Regions from separate parts of the Bradyrhizobium sp. USDA 4473 genome, predicted to be linked through region 2. Evidence: riboswitches for the same ligand, from Rfam matches in the RefSeq annotation. Region 2 holds a riboswitch; the other holds the start of a gene.

Region 1 (7,266 bases), 1.8 Mb from region 2:
GATCGCCGACGTGCTGCCGCACGAGATCGCACCCTACATGGACGCGCAGATGGACCTCGGCGGCAAGGCGATGCAGAAGGCGCAGGCGCTATCGGCGAAGGAAAAGAACGCCGCGTAAAGTATCTTCGACCGTCACCCTGAGGAGGCCGCGAAGCGGCCGTCTCGAAGGGCGACAGCCCAGCTGTTTCCAGGAGCGAACGCTGAAGCACCGGGGCCGTCGATCCTTCGAGACGCGCTGCGCGCTCCTCAGGATGACGGGGAAGGACCGGATGACGGGTCCAATAGCTCACGACAGCGCCGGCTGCGGTGCTGCGACCGGCGCCGATTTGCCCCAGCGCGTCAGGATCACGCTGAGGCATGAGAGCACGCCGAGCACCCCCATCGAGGCGGCGGCGAGGGCGAAGAAGTTTTGCGCGCTCGCCTCATGGGTCGACAGCCACCAGCCGCCGGTACCGATGAAGATCAGGCGCGCGGTCTGCGCCAGCACCGGACCCAGCACCTTCGCCGCGCCTTGCGAGGAGAAATACATCGACATCGCAAGGCCGATGAAGGCGTACATCGGCGCGGCGGTCGAGAGATATTGATGGCTGGTCGCCCGCACATGCGGATCGTCGGTGAACAGATTGACCCAGAGGTCGGGGAAGACAGCGATGAAGCTGCCGACCGCACCGACCGAGAGAAACGACACCGTGCCCGCGGTCCAGGCGATGCGCCGGGCCCGCGCGACGCGCTCGGCGCCGACCGCCATGCCGATCATCGGCACCGAGGCGATGCCGACCGCAAAGGCAACCGAGGTCAGCATGAATTCAAGCCGGGCGCCGATGCCGTAGCCGGCGAGCACCGCGGTGCCGAACTGCGCCAGCATGTGGGTGAAGATCGAGATCGTCAGGACCGATTGCAGCGGCGAGAAGCAGGAGACGGCGCCGACCCGGAGGATGTCGATGAACATCGCCCACTGCACGCGCAGCCCCCTGAACTTCGGCTTCACGCGGGCCCGGCCCGAGAACAGATACCAGCCCATCACGCTGATGCTGATCGAATAGGCGATCAGCGAACCCGCGGCGACGCCGCGCATGCCGAATTGCGGCACCGGGCCGAGGCCGAGCCCGAGCGTGCCGCCCAAAATGATCTGCCACACCGCCGAGGACAGGATCATGGTCGACGGCAGCTTCATGTTGCCGGTGCCGCGCAGGATGCCGGCCATCGTGTTCATCAGCCAGGGCAGGATCGCGCCGCCGAAGAAGATCTGCGAATAGGCGATCGCCTGCGCCAGCACATTGCCGCGGCCGCCGAGCAGTTCGAGCAGACGCGGGCCGAAGATCAGCATGCCGAGCATGAACGTCAGACCAAAAGTCAGCCCGATCATCAGCGCATGCATGGCCAGCGTCGAGGCGCGCTCGATCTCGCCGGCGCCGAGCGCGCGCGCAATCGCGGACGCGACGCCGCCGCCCATCGCGCCGCCCGACATCGTCATCGTCAGGATCACGCAGGGAAACAGCAGCGCCATCGCCGCCAGCGACTCGACGCCGAGCCGGCCGATATAGCAGGTCTCGGCAATGACAACGCAGGTGCCGGCCGAGAGCGCGATCACGTTCGGCCAGGCGAGCCACAACAGCGTGCGCAGGATCGGCCCGTCGAGCAGCGCATTGCGCGCCGGCTTGCTCACCGGCGGCGGCAGCGGCCGCTCTTGTTCGTCGACAGGTATTTCGGCGAGGCCGAGATCGGACATTTCCACTCCACGGCGCATGACCCGCCAAAGTGTGGGCGGTTTGGCGAAGAGGTCATGCGCCTAAATTTATGATTCAGAGCGCGATCAGGCGCAAAACCGGTACCCACTTTTGCTGATCGCGCTCTGCGCAGTCTGGGAGCCGCGCCATGGTGTTTCCCTACCATGGCAGCAGCGGATTCCACGTGCGCGGGACGCAAGGGGGGCCTGCGCGATTGCAGGTGAACCTCTGATCTAGCCGATCGACCAGACGAATGGCGCGCCGGCAGCGCTGTTCGGCTTTAGATGCACCGGAATGTGCCGTCCGCAGCCGGCGGCAAGCCCCTCGAACAGCCCGGTCAGCACGCCGGCGCAGGCCGGGTGATAGTCGGCCACATCGGCCATTAGCTTCCAGCCCTGCTGGCGGATCTCGAACTGGCCCTCGGACTCGCTGATCTCTGCGACGTCATCCTGCGCCTCGAACAGCGTGCGCAGGAATGCCGCAAATTCCGTGGCGCGGCCACGACTGCCACCGAGCGCCTGCGCGACCTCATCGAAATACTGCATGCCAATCAGTCTGCCGGTGAGATGCAGCAGATAGCTCGCATCCTCAGGCCCGAACACCTGCACGATCACAGGCGCGGCCGTCTTCACATATTCCATCGCGTAGTTGCGATAAGCCTTCTCCAGCCGCTGACGCGGCCAGCTGTCGACCGGCAGCGCCGGCGCGGTCTTCGCATCGAACAGCGGTGCCTCGAGATGGCGCGCGAACACCAGGCGCTGGTCGAGCTCGAGCGGGTGATCATATTCGCAGTAATAGCCCTCGAGCCCGTCCTGGCCGTCGACGCTCTGCTTGGTGCAGACGAAGCCGAGCCTGAGATCGCCGAGCGCCACGCCATTGTTGGCGTGCCAGCCGCGCAGCATCGCGCGCGAGACCTCGCCGGGCACGCCGCAGATCGCTGTGCCCTTCCAGATCCAGCGCGGCGGCGGATAGCGGATCCAGGCCTTGCGGTCGGTCTCAAACATGTATTCGACGTGCACGCCGCCGATCCAGTTGGAGAGATAGTGATACTGCGCGGCCGCGACCGCCGGCGGCAGGCCGTCGAGGCCGAGTTTCTTCAAGCCGGGCAGGAAGCGCTCCTGCTGCTGGCGGCGAAACACGCGGAAGACGAATTCGGCGGCGTCGGCGGTGCCGCGCCGCGTGATCACGGTGAGGATCAGCCCGGTGAAGAAGGCGTGATAGAGATCGGCGACGCTGCGCCACTTCCGCCATTGCGCCTGTTGTGCGCTCTCGCCTGCGGTCATGTTCGCTCCCGGCTTGTTGTTTTCTCGAATGTGTCATCGCGGAAGCGACGGCGCAACCACACACGCGGTGTCATCGCCCGACTCGTTCGGGCGATCCAGTATCCCAGAGACGGTCATTGTCGATGGAGAAGCCGCGGCGTACTGGATTCCCCGCTTTCGCGGGGAATGACAGCGGAGAATGATGGCGCGACGGTCTTATTGGCTACGCGAACTCCGGCTCGCGGAATTAAACGCGAAAATGCTTGGAGAGCTTCAGGCCCTGCGCCTGATAGTTCGAGCCGATGCGCTGGCCGTAGAGCGCATCGGGACGCTCGAGCATCCGCTCATAGACCAGGCGGCCGACGATCTGGCCATGCTCGAGGATGAACGGCACCTCGCGCGAGCGCACTTCGAGCACGGCGCGCGCGCCCTTGCCGCCGGCGCCGGCATAGCCGAAGCCGGGATCGAAGAAGCCGGCATAGTGGACGCGGAATTCGCCGACCAAAGGATCGAACGGCACCATCTCCGCGGCGTAGTCCGGCGGCACCTGCACGGCCTCTTTCGACGCCAGGATGTAGAACTCTCCGGGATCGAGGATCAGGCTGCCGTCGGGCCGCGCCTTGATCGGCTCCCAGAACTCGTCGACCGCGTAGCCGCCGCGGCGATCGACATCGACCACGCCGGTGTGGCGCTTGGCGCGATAGCCGACGAAGCCGCCCGAGCTCTCGCCGGAGAGATCGACCGACAGCGCGACGCCATGGGTGAGATCGGCATTGTCGGCATCGACCAGCCGCTCACTGGCATGCAGCGCGTCCAGTTCGTCGGCGGTCAAGGTCGCCTCGCCGATCCGGAAGCGGACCTGGCTGAGCCGCGAGCCCTCGCGCAGCAGCACCGGAAACGTCTTCGGCGAGATCTCGGCGTAGAGCGGGCCGTGATAGCCGGCGCCGATCATGTCGAAGCGGCGGGTACCGTCGGCGATCACGCGGGTGAAGACGTCGAGCCGTCCGGTCGAGCTCTTCGGGTTGGCCGCGGCGACGATCTCCGGCGGCAGCGCCAGGCTCTCCAGCAGCGGGACGATGTAGACGCAATTGGTCTCCAGCACCGCGCCGTCGGACAGATCGATCTCGTGCAGCTTGAGCTGGTCGATCCGCTCGGCGACGGTGGCATCGGGCCCCGGCAGGAAGCTGGCGCGGACCCGGTAGGCGATGTCGCCGAGGCGCAGATCGAGGCTCGCCGGCTGGATCTGGCTCTCGACGAAGTCGTAGGCGGGCAGAATGAGACCGGCCTCCGCCATCTCCGCGATCATGCGGTCGGGCAGGATTCCGTTGGATTCATCTTCCAGCGTGAACGACACGATACGGTCCCTCGAGATGGCCCAAAACCAACCTCTGGCGGCCATCAAGCCCTAAAATATGGGCTTTTACGGGTTATCCGATGACCGTCTTGACGGAAAGGGCGCGAGGGAATATCAGCTGCACTTATCCCGTGGTGATTTGAGCCGGCCGGCTTGCAGCCACGTTAAATAAGTCGCTAAACAGGCCGGGGACAGTGTGATCCCGGCTTGTGGAGGTTGCTCCAGGCCGGTTTTTTTGTGGCCATTTTCCAGAGGAATGGCCACTTCGGAGGTCACATGTCTGAATCTGAAGGTACCGCCCGCTTCCGTCCCGAAACCCGCCTGGTCCATGGCGGCACGCTGCGCTCGCAATTCGGCGAGACGTCGGAAGGGCTGTTTCTCACCCAGGGTTACGTTTACGACACCGCCGAGCAATGCGAGGCGCGCTTCAAGGGCCAGGACCCCGGCTTCATCTATTCGCGCTATTCCAACCCGACCATTGCGATGTTCGAGCGCCGCATGATCGAGCTCGAGGGCGCGGAGGCCGCGCGCTCGACCGCGACCGGCATGGCCGCGGTGACCACCGCGATCCTCGCACCGCTGAAGGCCGGCGATCACGTGGTGGCCTCGAAAGCCCTGTTCGGCTCCTGCCTCTATGTGGTGCAGGACCTGCTGCCGCGTTACGGCATCGAGACGACGCTGGTCGACGGCCTCGATCTCGACCAGTGGCAGCGCGCCTTGCGGCCGAACACCAAGACCTTCTTCCTGGAAAGCCCGACCAACCCGACGCTCGACGTGCTCGACATCGGCGCGATCGCCAAGATTGCCCACAGCGGCGGCGCCCGGCTGATCGTCGACAACGTGTTCGCGACGCCGATCTGGCAGAGCCCGCTGTCGCTCGGCGCCGACGTGGTGGTCTATTCCGCGACCAAGCATATCGACGGCCAGGGCCGCTGCCTCGGCGGCGTCATCCTGTCGTCGGAGGCCTTCATCGCCGAGCACATCCATAATTTCATGCGCCAGACCGGCCCGTCGCTGTCGCCGTTCAACGCCTGGGTGCTGCTGAAGGGGCTGGAGACGCTCGGCGTCCGCGTCCGCGCGCAGACCGAAAACGCAGCGAAGATCGCCGAGGCGCTGGCCAGGCATCCGAAGATCACACGGCTGGTCTATCCCGGCCGCGCGGATCATCCGCAGGCTGCGACGGTGAAGAAGCAGATGGGCGCCGGCTCGACGCTGGTCGGCTTCGAGGTCAAGGACGGCAAGGCAGGCGCGTTCCGCTGCCTCAACGCGCTGAAGATCTCGCGAATCTCCAACAATCTCGGCGATGCCAAGAGCCTAGTCACGCATCCCGCCACCACGACGCATCAGCGCCTGGCGCCGGAGGCCCGCGCCGAGCTCGGCATCAGCGAAGGCTTTATCCGCTTCTCGGCCGGGCTCGAGCACCCCGACGATCTGATCGAGGATTTCGAGCGGGCGCTGGAGCAGGTATGAGGCGGGCTGAGCTCCCCCTCTCGCTTGCGCAGGAAGGCTATCGCATATGCCCCTTGTCATCGCCCGGCTCCGACCGGGCGATCCAGTACGCCGCGGCCCTTCGGCTCAAGCACCGCGGTCTCTGGAATACTGGATCACCCGCATGCGCGGGTGATGACACTGAGCAAGCTGAGCGCCATCCCGAAGGAACAGCCGCTTACGTCGCCGCCGTCGTCACGCCGCCGTCGACCACGATGGTCTGGCCGGTCATGAAGGTCGAGGCGTCGGAGGCGAGATAGGCCACGGCGCCGGCGATCTCGTCGGGCTCGCCGATGCGGCGGAGCGGCGTCGACGCGGTGCGGCGCTTCAGATTGTCCGGATCCTCCCACAGCGCGCGGGCGAAATCGGTTTTCACCAGGCCCGGCGCCACGCAATTGACGCGCACGCCCTTCGGGCCCCATTCACCGGCGAGGCTGCGGCACAGCGCAAAATCCGCCGCCTTGGAGATGCCGTAGGCGCCGATCACGGTCGAGCCGCGCAAGCCGCCGATCGAGGAGATGATCACGACCGAGCCCTTGCCGCGTTCGGCCATCTGCGGGATCGCCAGCGCGGAGAGCCAGATGTTGCTCTTGACGTTGGAGCCCATGATCTTGTCGAAGGCCTCGTCCGTGATGTCGAGCAGCGGGCCGTAATACGGATTCACCGCGGCGTTGCAGACCAGGATGTCGATCTTGCCGTAATGCTTGATGGTGCCCGAGACCAGCGCCTCGACCTCATCGCGCCGCGCGATGTTGCAGGGAATGACGAGCGCGTCGCCGCCGGCCTTCTTGATGCCGTCGGCGACGACCTCGCAGGCATCCGCCTTGCGCGAGGAGATCACAACCTTGGCGCCGAGTTTTGCGAGCAGCTCCGCCGAGGCGCGGCCGATGCCGCGGCTCGAGCCGGTGACGACCGCGACCTGGCCGGTGAGATCGAACGGGGTGTTTTTCATTGTTGTTGCCTCCCGGATGGGCCGTCATTCCGGGGCTCGCGAAGCGAGAACCCGGAATCCATTGGGCCGCATCATTGGTGATGAAATGGATTCCGGGCTCAGCCCTTCGGGCTGACCCGGAGTGACAGTTGAGGACTAAGCCAGCAGCCCGCCGCCCTCGCTGACGCGACGTAGATGGTAGTCGGTGTCGCCGAGCGTGTTCTCGATCATGGTCAGCCGCTTGAAGTAGTGGCCGATCTTGGCTTCCATGGTCATGCCGATGCCGCCGTGAAGCTGGATCGACTGCTGGCCAACGAACTTCAGCGACTTGCCGACCTGCACCTTGGCAGCCGCCACCGCGGACGAACGCTCCTTGGCATCGTCGAAGTCCGACGCCATGGTCGCGAACATCGACATGCTGCGGGCCTGCTCCAGGGCCACGAACATGTCGGCGGCGCGGTGCTGCAGGCTCTGGAACGAGCCGATCGCCACGCCGAACTGCTT
Region 2 (7,266 bases):
GGTCGATCAGGACACAGCGGGCCGCATCGCAGACCATCTGATCGAGAAGTACGGCGAGAAGTCCGTCTTCTTCGACGTCAACAGCATTCGCACCGGCGCCAACTTCGTCGACCGGATCGCCAAGGCGATCATTGCCTGCGACATCGTCATCGCCGTGATCGGCCCGCACTGGACCGGCAAGAGCGATGACGGGAAGCCTACGCGCCTGGAGGATCCCAATGATTCCGTGCGCTTCGAGATCGAGACGGCGCTGAAGCACAACAAGACGCTGCTGCCGCTGCTGGTGAACGGCGCAACGATGCCGGAGGCAGCCGAACTGCCGGAATCGCTTCGCTTTCTGCACTTCTGCAACGCGGCCCGGGTCGACTCCGGTCAGGATTTCCGCATGCACATGACCCGCCTGATCGACACGATCAACGAGGTCCTGAGCGAGGCCGGACAATCGCCACTGCGCGAGGTTTCGCCGATCAGGCGCTACTGGACGTACGGCGCAGGCGTCGCCGCCGCGGCGTTGGCGCTGGCGATCTGGACCGTCGGGCCCGCGTTCGAGCATACGGTGGTGACGTCGGGCGGACAGGACGATCAGGCCACCGTGGGGCGCACGACGCCGCCCGCCGTGCCGGCCTCGGTCACGCAGCGCGCCAAGGCGCATGACGGCTTCCTCTTCCCTGATTCCGATCGGCGATTTCTCACCGACGCCGATCTCAAGGACATGTCGGCGATCGAGCTGCGCGTCGCGCGGAACGAGATCTTCGCGCGGCATGGCCGGTTCTTCAAGGATCAGGTGCTTGCGAACTACTTCTCGCAATTCGCCTGGTATCAACCCGCCGCGGTCGAAGTCCCCTTGAGCAACCTCGAGGCCACCAACGTCGACACGATCGAGGCCAAGGAGCACGAGAAGTGAAGCCGGCCGGCAGCGCCGGCTGACCTCGTGCCGCGAATAGCCACCTCTCCCACATCCCCCGGGGAGAGCTAGATGATCCTGCCTCAGTTCGTCGGCATCACATAGGCGTAGATCCGGCCGCGCGAGACCGGCAGCTCGCGGACGCGATGGCTGGTGTTGCCCGAGATCATGATCGGATTGCCCTTGGCGTCGACCCCGGTGATGATGCCGACATGGCCGCCGCCGCGGCGGCCCATCACGGCGATGGCGCCGACCTGCGGTCCGGAGACGCGCGTACCGTATTTGGCGAACGAGCTCGCCATGTCGGAGCCGGTGCCGCGGTGACCGGTCTGCTGCAGCACCATGTTCATGAAGCGCGCGCACCACAGGCTGGAGCGGCCGGTCGGGTTGCCGCCGCCGAGATAGCGGCGCGCCGCGGCGACGATGCCGGACGAGCCGAAGCCGCCCGCCATGCTCACGCCGCCGGTGTTGGGCACGGCTTCGGCGTTGCCCGGCAACACCGCCGCATTGGCCTCGGCGAAATCATCCGGCTGCATCTGCCGTTCGCGGCGCTCGGCGCGCGACAGCCGCACTCCGTGCCGATAGTGCTGATGACCAGCGTAGCGCGCGTGATGGCCGGCATGGGCCGAATGCGCGTGACGCGAATGATGCGGACGGGCGGATGCCGGAGCGGCGAAGATCACGGCAAGAGTGAGCGAACACAGAGCCAGCGCCAAAACACGAAGCGACCGGCGATACGCAAGCAACTGAACCATACTTCTCGAGATCCTCTGCAACGCCCCCCAACTCCCCGTCGCGTTCCCCTTGCAGTTCCCCTGGAAAACGCGGCGATGGTTTTGAAAATCCGGATGTGGCGAGAGGAAGATTTGATGCGGCGCTGCGGAAACGATTTCTGGGTCATTCCGGGCAAATTCCATGACGAAAATAGTCGGAACTGCCGCATTGCAGCCGCGGAAATTAATTGCAAATCTGGGGCCGGCCAACGAGAGGAGAATTCCAATGCCCTACGCCACCACGAAAGATCATGTCCGCCTCTATTTCGAGGACGCAGGACACGGCTCCCCGATCATCTTCCTGCACGAGTTCGCAGCCGATCACACCAATTGGGAGCCGCAGATGCGCTACTTCTCGCGCGGCCACCGCTGCATCGCGTATTCCGCGCGCGGCTACACGCCGTCCGACGTGCCGGCGAGTGCCGAGGTCTACACCTACAAGCACTTCTACACCGACGCGCTTGCGGTGCTTGATCATCTCGGCATCGCAAGTGCGCACTTCATCGGCCTGTCGATGGGCTCCTATTCGTCGCTGCAAGTCGCCCTCAACGCGCCGGAGCGCGCGCTGTCGATGACGCTCGCCGCGGTCGGCTCCGGCTCGCCGCTCGAGACCCTCGATGCCTTCCGCGCGCAGTGCCGCGCCAATGCCGAGCAATATGAGGCGATCGGCTCGGCCGAGGTCGCCAAGGTGACGCGCGAGGCGCCGAGCCGGATCCCGTTCCTGGTGAAGGACCCGCGCGGCCATGCCGACTTCTACGCCGCGCTCGCCCGCCACGACGCCAAGGGCTCGGCCAATACGATGCGCAGCTTTCAGGGCGCGAGGCCCTCGATCTACACCATGACCGACGCCATCAGGCGCGCGGCGACGCCGGCGTTGATCCTGTGCGGCGACGAGGACGACAATTGCATCGCGCCGAGCCTGTTCCTGAAGCGGCATCTGCCGGCCGCCGCGGCTGTCGTTGTTCCCGAAGTCGGGCCATGTGCTCAATCTCGAGGAGCCGGCGCTGTTCAACGAGATGGTGGAGCGCTTCATCGCGCTGGTCGAGGCCGGCCGCTGGCCGGTGCGCGATCCGAGGTCGCTGGTGGCGGCGCCGGTTTGAGCCGTCATTCCGGTTCACGCGAAGCGTGAACCCGGAGTCCATTAGGCCGCAGACTCCATGGATGAATGGATTCCGGGTTCGATGCTGCGCATCGCCCCGGAATGACGAAAGTGACGCAGGCGTCATTTCCCCTGCCCGCCCCTGCTGAGCAGGAACACGCCCTGCTCGCCGAACATGTTCCACACCCACCACGGCAGGTTGAGCGGCACCGGGCGGCCGTAGAGATCGAGCGCCACCGCGCGCTCCATCTTGACGTTGATCTCTTCGCAGAGCTGCACGAAATCCTTGATGGTGCAAAAATGGATGTTTGACGTGTCGTACCAGCTTGCCGGCAGATTCTCGGTGCGCGGCATGTGGCCGCCGATCAGCAGTTGCAGCCGCATCTTCCAGAACCCGAAATTCGGGAACGAGACGATGGCGCGCTGGCCGATCCGAAGCAGGTTCTCCAGCACCGCCTTGGGCTGCCGCGTCGCCTGCAAGGTCTGCGACAGGATCACGTAGTCGAACGCATCGTCGGGGTAGTTGACGAGGTCGGTGTCGGCGTCGCCCTGCACCACTGCGAGCCCCTTGGCGACGCAGCCATTGACGCCCTCGCGCGACAGCTCGATGCCGCGACCGTCGATGCCGCGGCTTTCCAGCAGCTGCAACAGCTCGCCATCGCCGCAGCCGACGTCGAGCACCCGCGAGCCCGGCCGCACCATCTCGGCGACCAGAAGATGATCCCTGCGATAGCCGCCGGTGCGCTCCGGCGCGACGCCCGGCAAGGGCAGTGTCTGCTGCATGCTCATGACTGGCCGCCGTCCTTCAATCCGCGCGCCTTGCCTGCGGACAGCAGGAAGGCGCGGGAGATGTCGAGGAATTCGGGCACGTCGAGCAGGAAGGCGTCGTGCCCCTTGTCGGTCTCGATCTCGGCGAACGACACCCGCGCGCTCGACGCATTCAGCGCATGCACCAGCGCGCGCGACTCCGAGGTCGGGAACAGCCAGTCGCTGGTGAACGACACCACGCAGAACCGGGTCTTGATGCCGGCGAACGCCTTCGCCAGCACGCCGTTATGGTCGGCGGCGATGTCGAAATAGTCCATCGCGCGGGTCAGATAGAGATAGGAGTTGGCGTCGAAGCGCTCGACAAAGGACGAGCCCTGGTAGCGCAGATAGCTCTCGACCTGGAAATCCGCATCGAACGAGAAGGTCGGCAGCTCGCGGTCCTGCATCCGCCGCCCGAACTTGCGGTGCAGCGCGGCATCCGACAGATAGGTGATGTGCGCGGCCATCCGCGCCACCGCGAGCCCGCGATGCGGATGGGTGTCCTCGTCGACATAGCGGCCGCCGCGCCAGTCCGGATCGGCCATCACGGCCTGGCGGCCGAGCTCGTGGAACGCGATGTTCTGCGCCGAATGCCGCGTCGAGCAGGCGATCGCCAGCGTCGCGAACACGCGCTCCGGATAGGCCGCCGTCCATTGCAGCACCTGCATGCCGCCCATCGAGCCGCCGACCACGCAGAACAGCGTCGCGATGCCGAGGCGATCGATCAGCATCGCCTGCGCGCGCACCATGTCGGGGATCGTGATGATCGGGAAATCCAGCCCCCACACCTTGCCGGTCGCCGGGTTCAGCGAGGCAGGGCCGGTCGAGCCCATGCAGCCGCCGATCACGTTGGAGCAGATGATGAAGTACTTGTCGGGATCGATCGGCCTGCCGGTACCGACCATGGTTTCCCACCAGCCGGGCTTGCCGGTGACCGGATGGGTGTTGTTGACGTGCTGATCGCCGGTCAGTGCGTGGCAGACCAGGATCGCGTTGGTCCTGTCGGCATTGAGCTCGCCGTAGGTCTGATAGGCGATCTGGAACGGCGCAAGATCGACGCCGCAATCGAGCCTCAGCGGCTGGTCCATGCCGAACTTTGCCACCAATGACGACGGATGATCGGCCTCATGGGCGCGATCATCGCTCTGGGTTTGCGGGCTCGGTATCGGACGCACGTTGCTCATCTCAGCGACCCTGCCTCCCGCGCGGGAGGGCTCGAACAGAAATCAGGCCAATAAAAAACCCGGCCTGAACATAGGTTCGGCCGGGAGCTGATCTGTCCCCGGCCTGTTTAGCGAGTTGTTTAACGTGGCTGCAAGCCGGCCGGCTCAAATGACCACGGAGTGCAGCGAACCTAGTCCTCAGGCCCCCCGCCGTCAAGGCGGCCGGCGAGCGTCCCCCCATCGGGCGCCGATGGTTAACCGAATGCGCAAGGCACGCCTGCGACGTTTCTCTTTGCTTTCGGCGGCCGTCTTTCCTAATCAGGGGCCCTGTCCGAGGCGGCAACGGGCCGCCCTGACGACAAGGTTTGAGAGCATGTCCAACCCACCCCCGTCGCCGCCCTCGCTGCAGGAGCTGCGCAAGGAGATCGACGCGATCGACGCGCAGGTCCACCGCCTGCTGATGGCGCGCGGCGACATCATCGACCGCCTGATCCAGGTCAAGAAGACCCAGGAGGTCGGCTCGGCGTTCCGCCCGGCGCGCGAGGCCAGCATGATGCGCGAACTGGTGCAGCGCCATCGCGGCATCCTGCCCCTCGACACCATCGAGGGCATCTGGCGCGTCATCATCTCGACCTTCACCTATGTGCAAGCACCGTTCGCGGTGCATGCCGACGTGTCGGTGGGCGAGTCCGCGATGCGCGACTCGGCGCGGTTTCACTTCGGCTTCGTGGTGCCCTACGTCTCGCATTTCAGCGCGCAGGCCGCGGTCGAGGCGGTGGCGAAATCGAAGGGCGACCTCGCGCTGGTCTCCGCGATCGCAAGCCGCACGCCGTGGTGGAATGCGCTGGAGGCCGAGGGCGCGCCGAAGATCATCGCGCGGCTGCCGTTCCTGGAGCGCGCCGACCATCCCGCCGCGCTGCCGGTATTCCTGGTCTCCCGCGTCGCCGACGATGCGATGGTGACGGAGGTCCAGATGTGGAGCGTGCGGGTATCCGGCTGGAATGCCGATACCGCCCGCGCGCTCGCCCCGCTCGCCGAGATCGTCGCAGTGCCCGACACCGCTTTTGACGGCGCGGCGCTGCTGGTCTCGGTCGCCGGCCATGATTTCGAGAAGATCAAGCTCGCTTTGATCGAGGCCGGCGCCTCGGTGCGCTCCTCGGCCCTCGTCGGCAGCCACGCAACGCGCTATACGGTGCCCTCCAACGGGTCGCCAAAGAGCTAGCCGCCCGTATAGATTTTTGTTTTGACGCGTTTTCTTGACGCGAACCGGTATCCACTTCGCTGGAAAACGCTCTGTTCGGAGTTGATGATGTCCCGCCCCGTGCCGAACCCCGGCATCCTCGATATTGCGCCCTATACGCCCGGCAAGAGCCCGGTGCCGGAACCGGGCCGCAAGGTGTTCAAGCTGTCCGCTAACGAGACCCCGTTCGGGCCGTCGCCGAAGGCGATCGCGGCCTACAAGGCGGCGGCTGACCATCTCGAGGATTATCCGGAGGGCACCTCGCGGGTGCTGCGCGAGGCGATCGGCCGCGCCTATGGGCTCGATCCCGACCGCATCATCTGCGGCGCCGGCTCCGACGAGATCCTCAATCTGCTGGCGCACACCTATCTGGCGCCCGGCGACGAGGCGATCTCGACCACCCATGGCTTCCTGGTCTACCCGATCGCCACCATGGCGAACGGCGCCAAGAACGTAATCGCGGCCGAGAGCAACTTCACCGCCGATGTCGACGCCATCCTCAAGGTGGTGACGCCGCGCACGAAGCTGGTCTGGCTCGCCAACCCGAACAACCCGACCGGCACCTATATCCCGTTCGACGAGGTCAAGCGGCTGCGCGCCGCGCTGCCCTCGCATGTGCTGCTGGTGCTCGACGCGGCTTATGCCGACTATGTCTCGCGCAACGACTACGAGCTTGGCATCGAGCTGGTCGCGACCACCGACAACACCGTGGTGACGCACACCTTCTCGAAGATCCACGGCCTTGCCGCGCTGCGGGTCGGCTGGATGTTCGGGCCGGCGCATATCGTCGATGCCTGCAACCGGATCCGCGGCCCGTTCAATGTCACCACGCCTGCGATGCTGGCGGCGGTGGCGGCGATCGAGGATAGCGCGCATGTGCAGATGTCGCGGACCCACACCGAACAATGGCGCAACTGGCTGACCGAGGAGATCGGCAAGCTCGGACTGAAGGTGACGCCGAGCGTCGCCAATTTCGTGCTGATCCACTTCCCGACCGACCAGGGCAAGACCGCGGCCGAAGCCGACGCCTATCTCACGCGGCGCGGCCTCGTGCTGCGCGCGCTCAACAATTACAAGCTGCCGCATGCGCTGCGCATGACCATTGGCACCGAGGAAGCCAACCGCCTCGTGGTCGAGGGGCTGCGCGACTTCCTGGCTGGAAAGTGACATCGTGACCACCGCTCCGCTCTTCAACCGCATCGCGCTGATCGGCTTCGGCCTGATCGGCGGCTCGATCGCGCGCGGCGCCCGCGCGCAGGGCCTGGTCGGCGAGATCGTCA

What was found. A riboswitch is a leader RNA that binds a small molecule or an ion and turns the genes downstream of it on or off. The one in region 2 is predicted to bind S-adenosylmethionine.
Region 1: it holds a riboswitch for S-adenosylmethionine, as region 2 does, so the genes downstream of both, ACVW17_RS11230 (O-succinylhomoserine sulfhydrylase) here and metX (homoserine O-acetyltransferase MetX) in region 2, are expected to answer to the same signal.

Annotation. Positions count from the first base shown of each region.
Region 1 covers NZ_JBSSGE010000001.1:2,406,271-2,413,536, reverse strand. The annotation lists gene ACVW17_RS11250 (SRPBCC family protein) at 1-118, shown strand, start outside; gene ACVW17_RS11245 (MATE family efflux transporter) at 287-1,729, opposite strand; gene ACVW17_RS11240 (hypothetical protein) at 1,961-3,010, opposite strand; gene ACVW17_RS11235 (2'-deoxycytidine 5'-triphosphate deaminase) at 3,237-4,343, opposite strand; SAM riboswitch at 4,465-4,544, shown strand; gene ACVW17_RS11230 (O-succinylhomoserine sulfhydrylase) at 4,620-5,813, shown strand; gene ACVW17_RS11225 (SDR family NAD(P)-dependent oxidoreductase) at 6,010-6,783, opposite strand; gene pimD (pimeloyl-CoA dehydrogenase small subunit) at 6,919-7,266, opposite strand, start outside.
Region 2 covers NZ_JBSSGE010000001.1:642,383-649,648, forward strand. The annotation lists gene ACVW17_RS03065 (YARHG domain-containing protein) at 1-904, shown strand, start outside; gene ACVW17_RS03070 (TIGR02594 family protein) at 988-1,659, opposite strand; partial or broken gene ACVW17_RS03075 (alpha/beta fold hydrolase) at 1,904-2,777, shown strand; gene metW (methionine biosynthesis protein MetW) at 2,900-3,565, opposite strand; gene metX (homoserine O-acetyltransferase MetX) at 3,562-4,767, opposite strand; SAM riboswitch at 4,854-4,933, opposite strand; gene ACVW17_RS03090 (chorismate mutase) at 5,120-5,968, shown strand; gene hisC (histidinol-phosphate transaminase) at 6,056-7,153, shown strand; gene ACVW17_RS03100 (prephenate/arogenate dehydrogenase family protein) at 7,158-7,266, shown strand, end outside.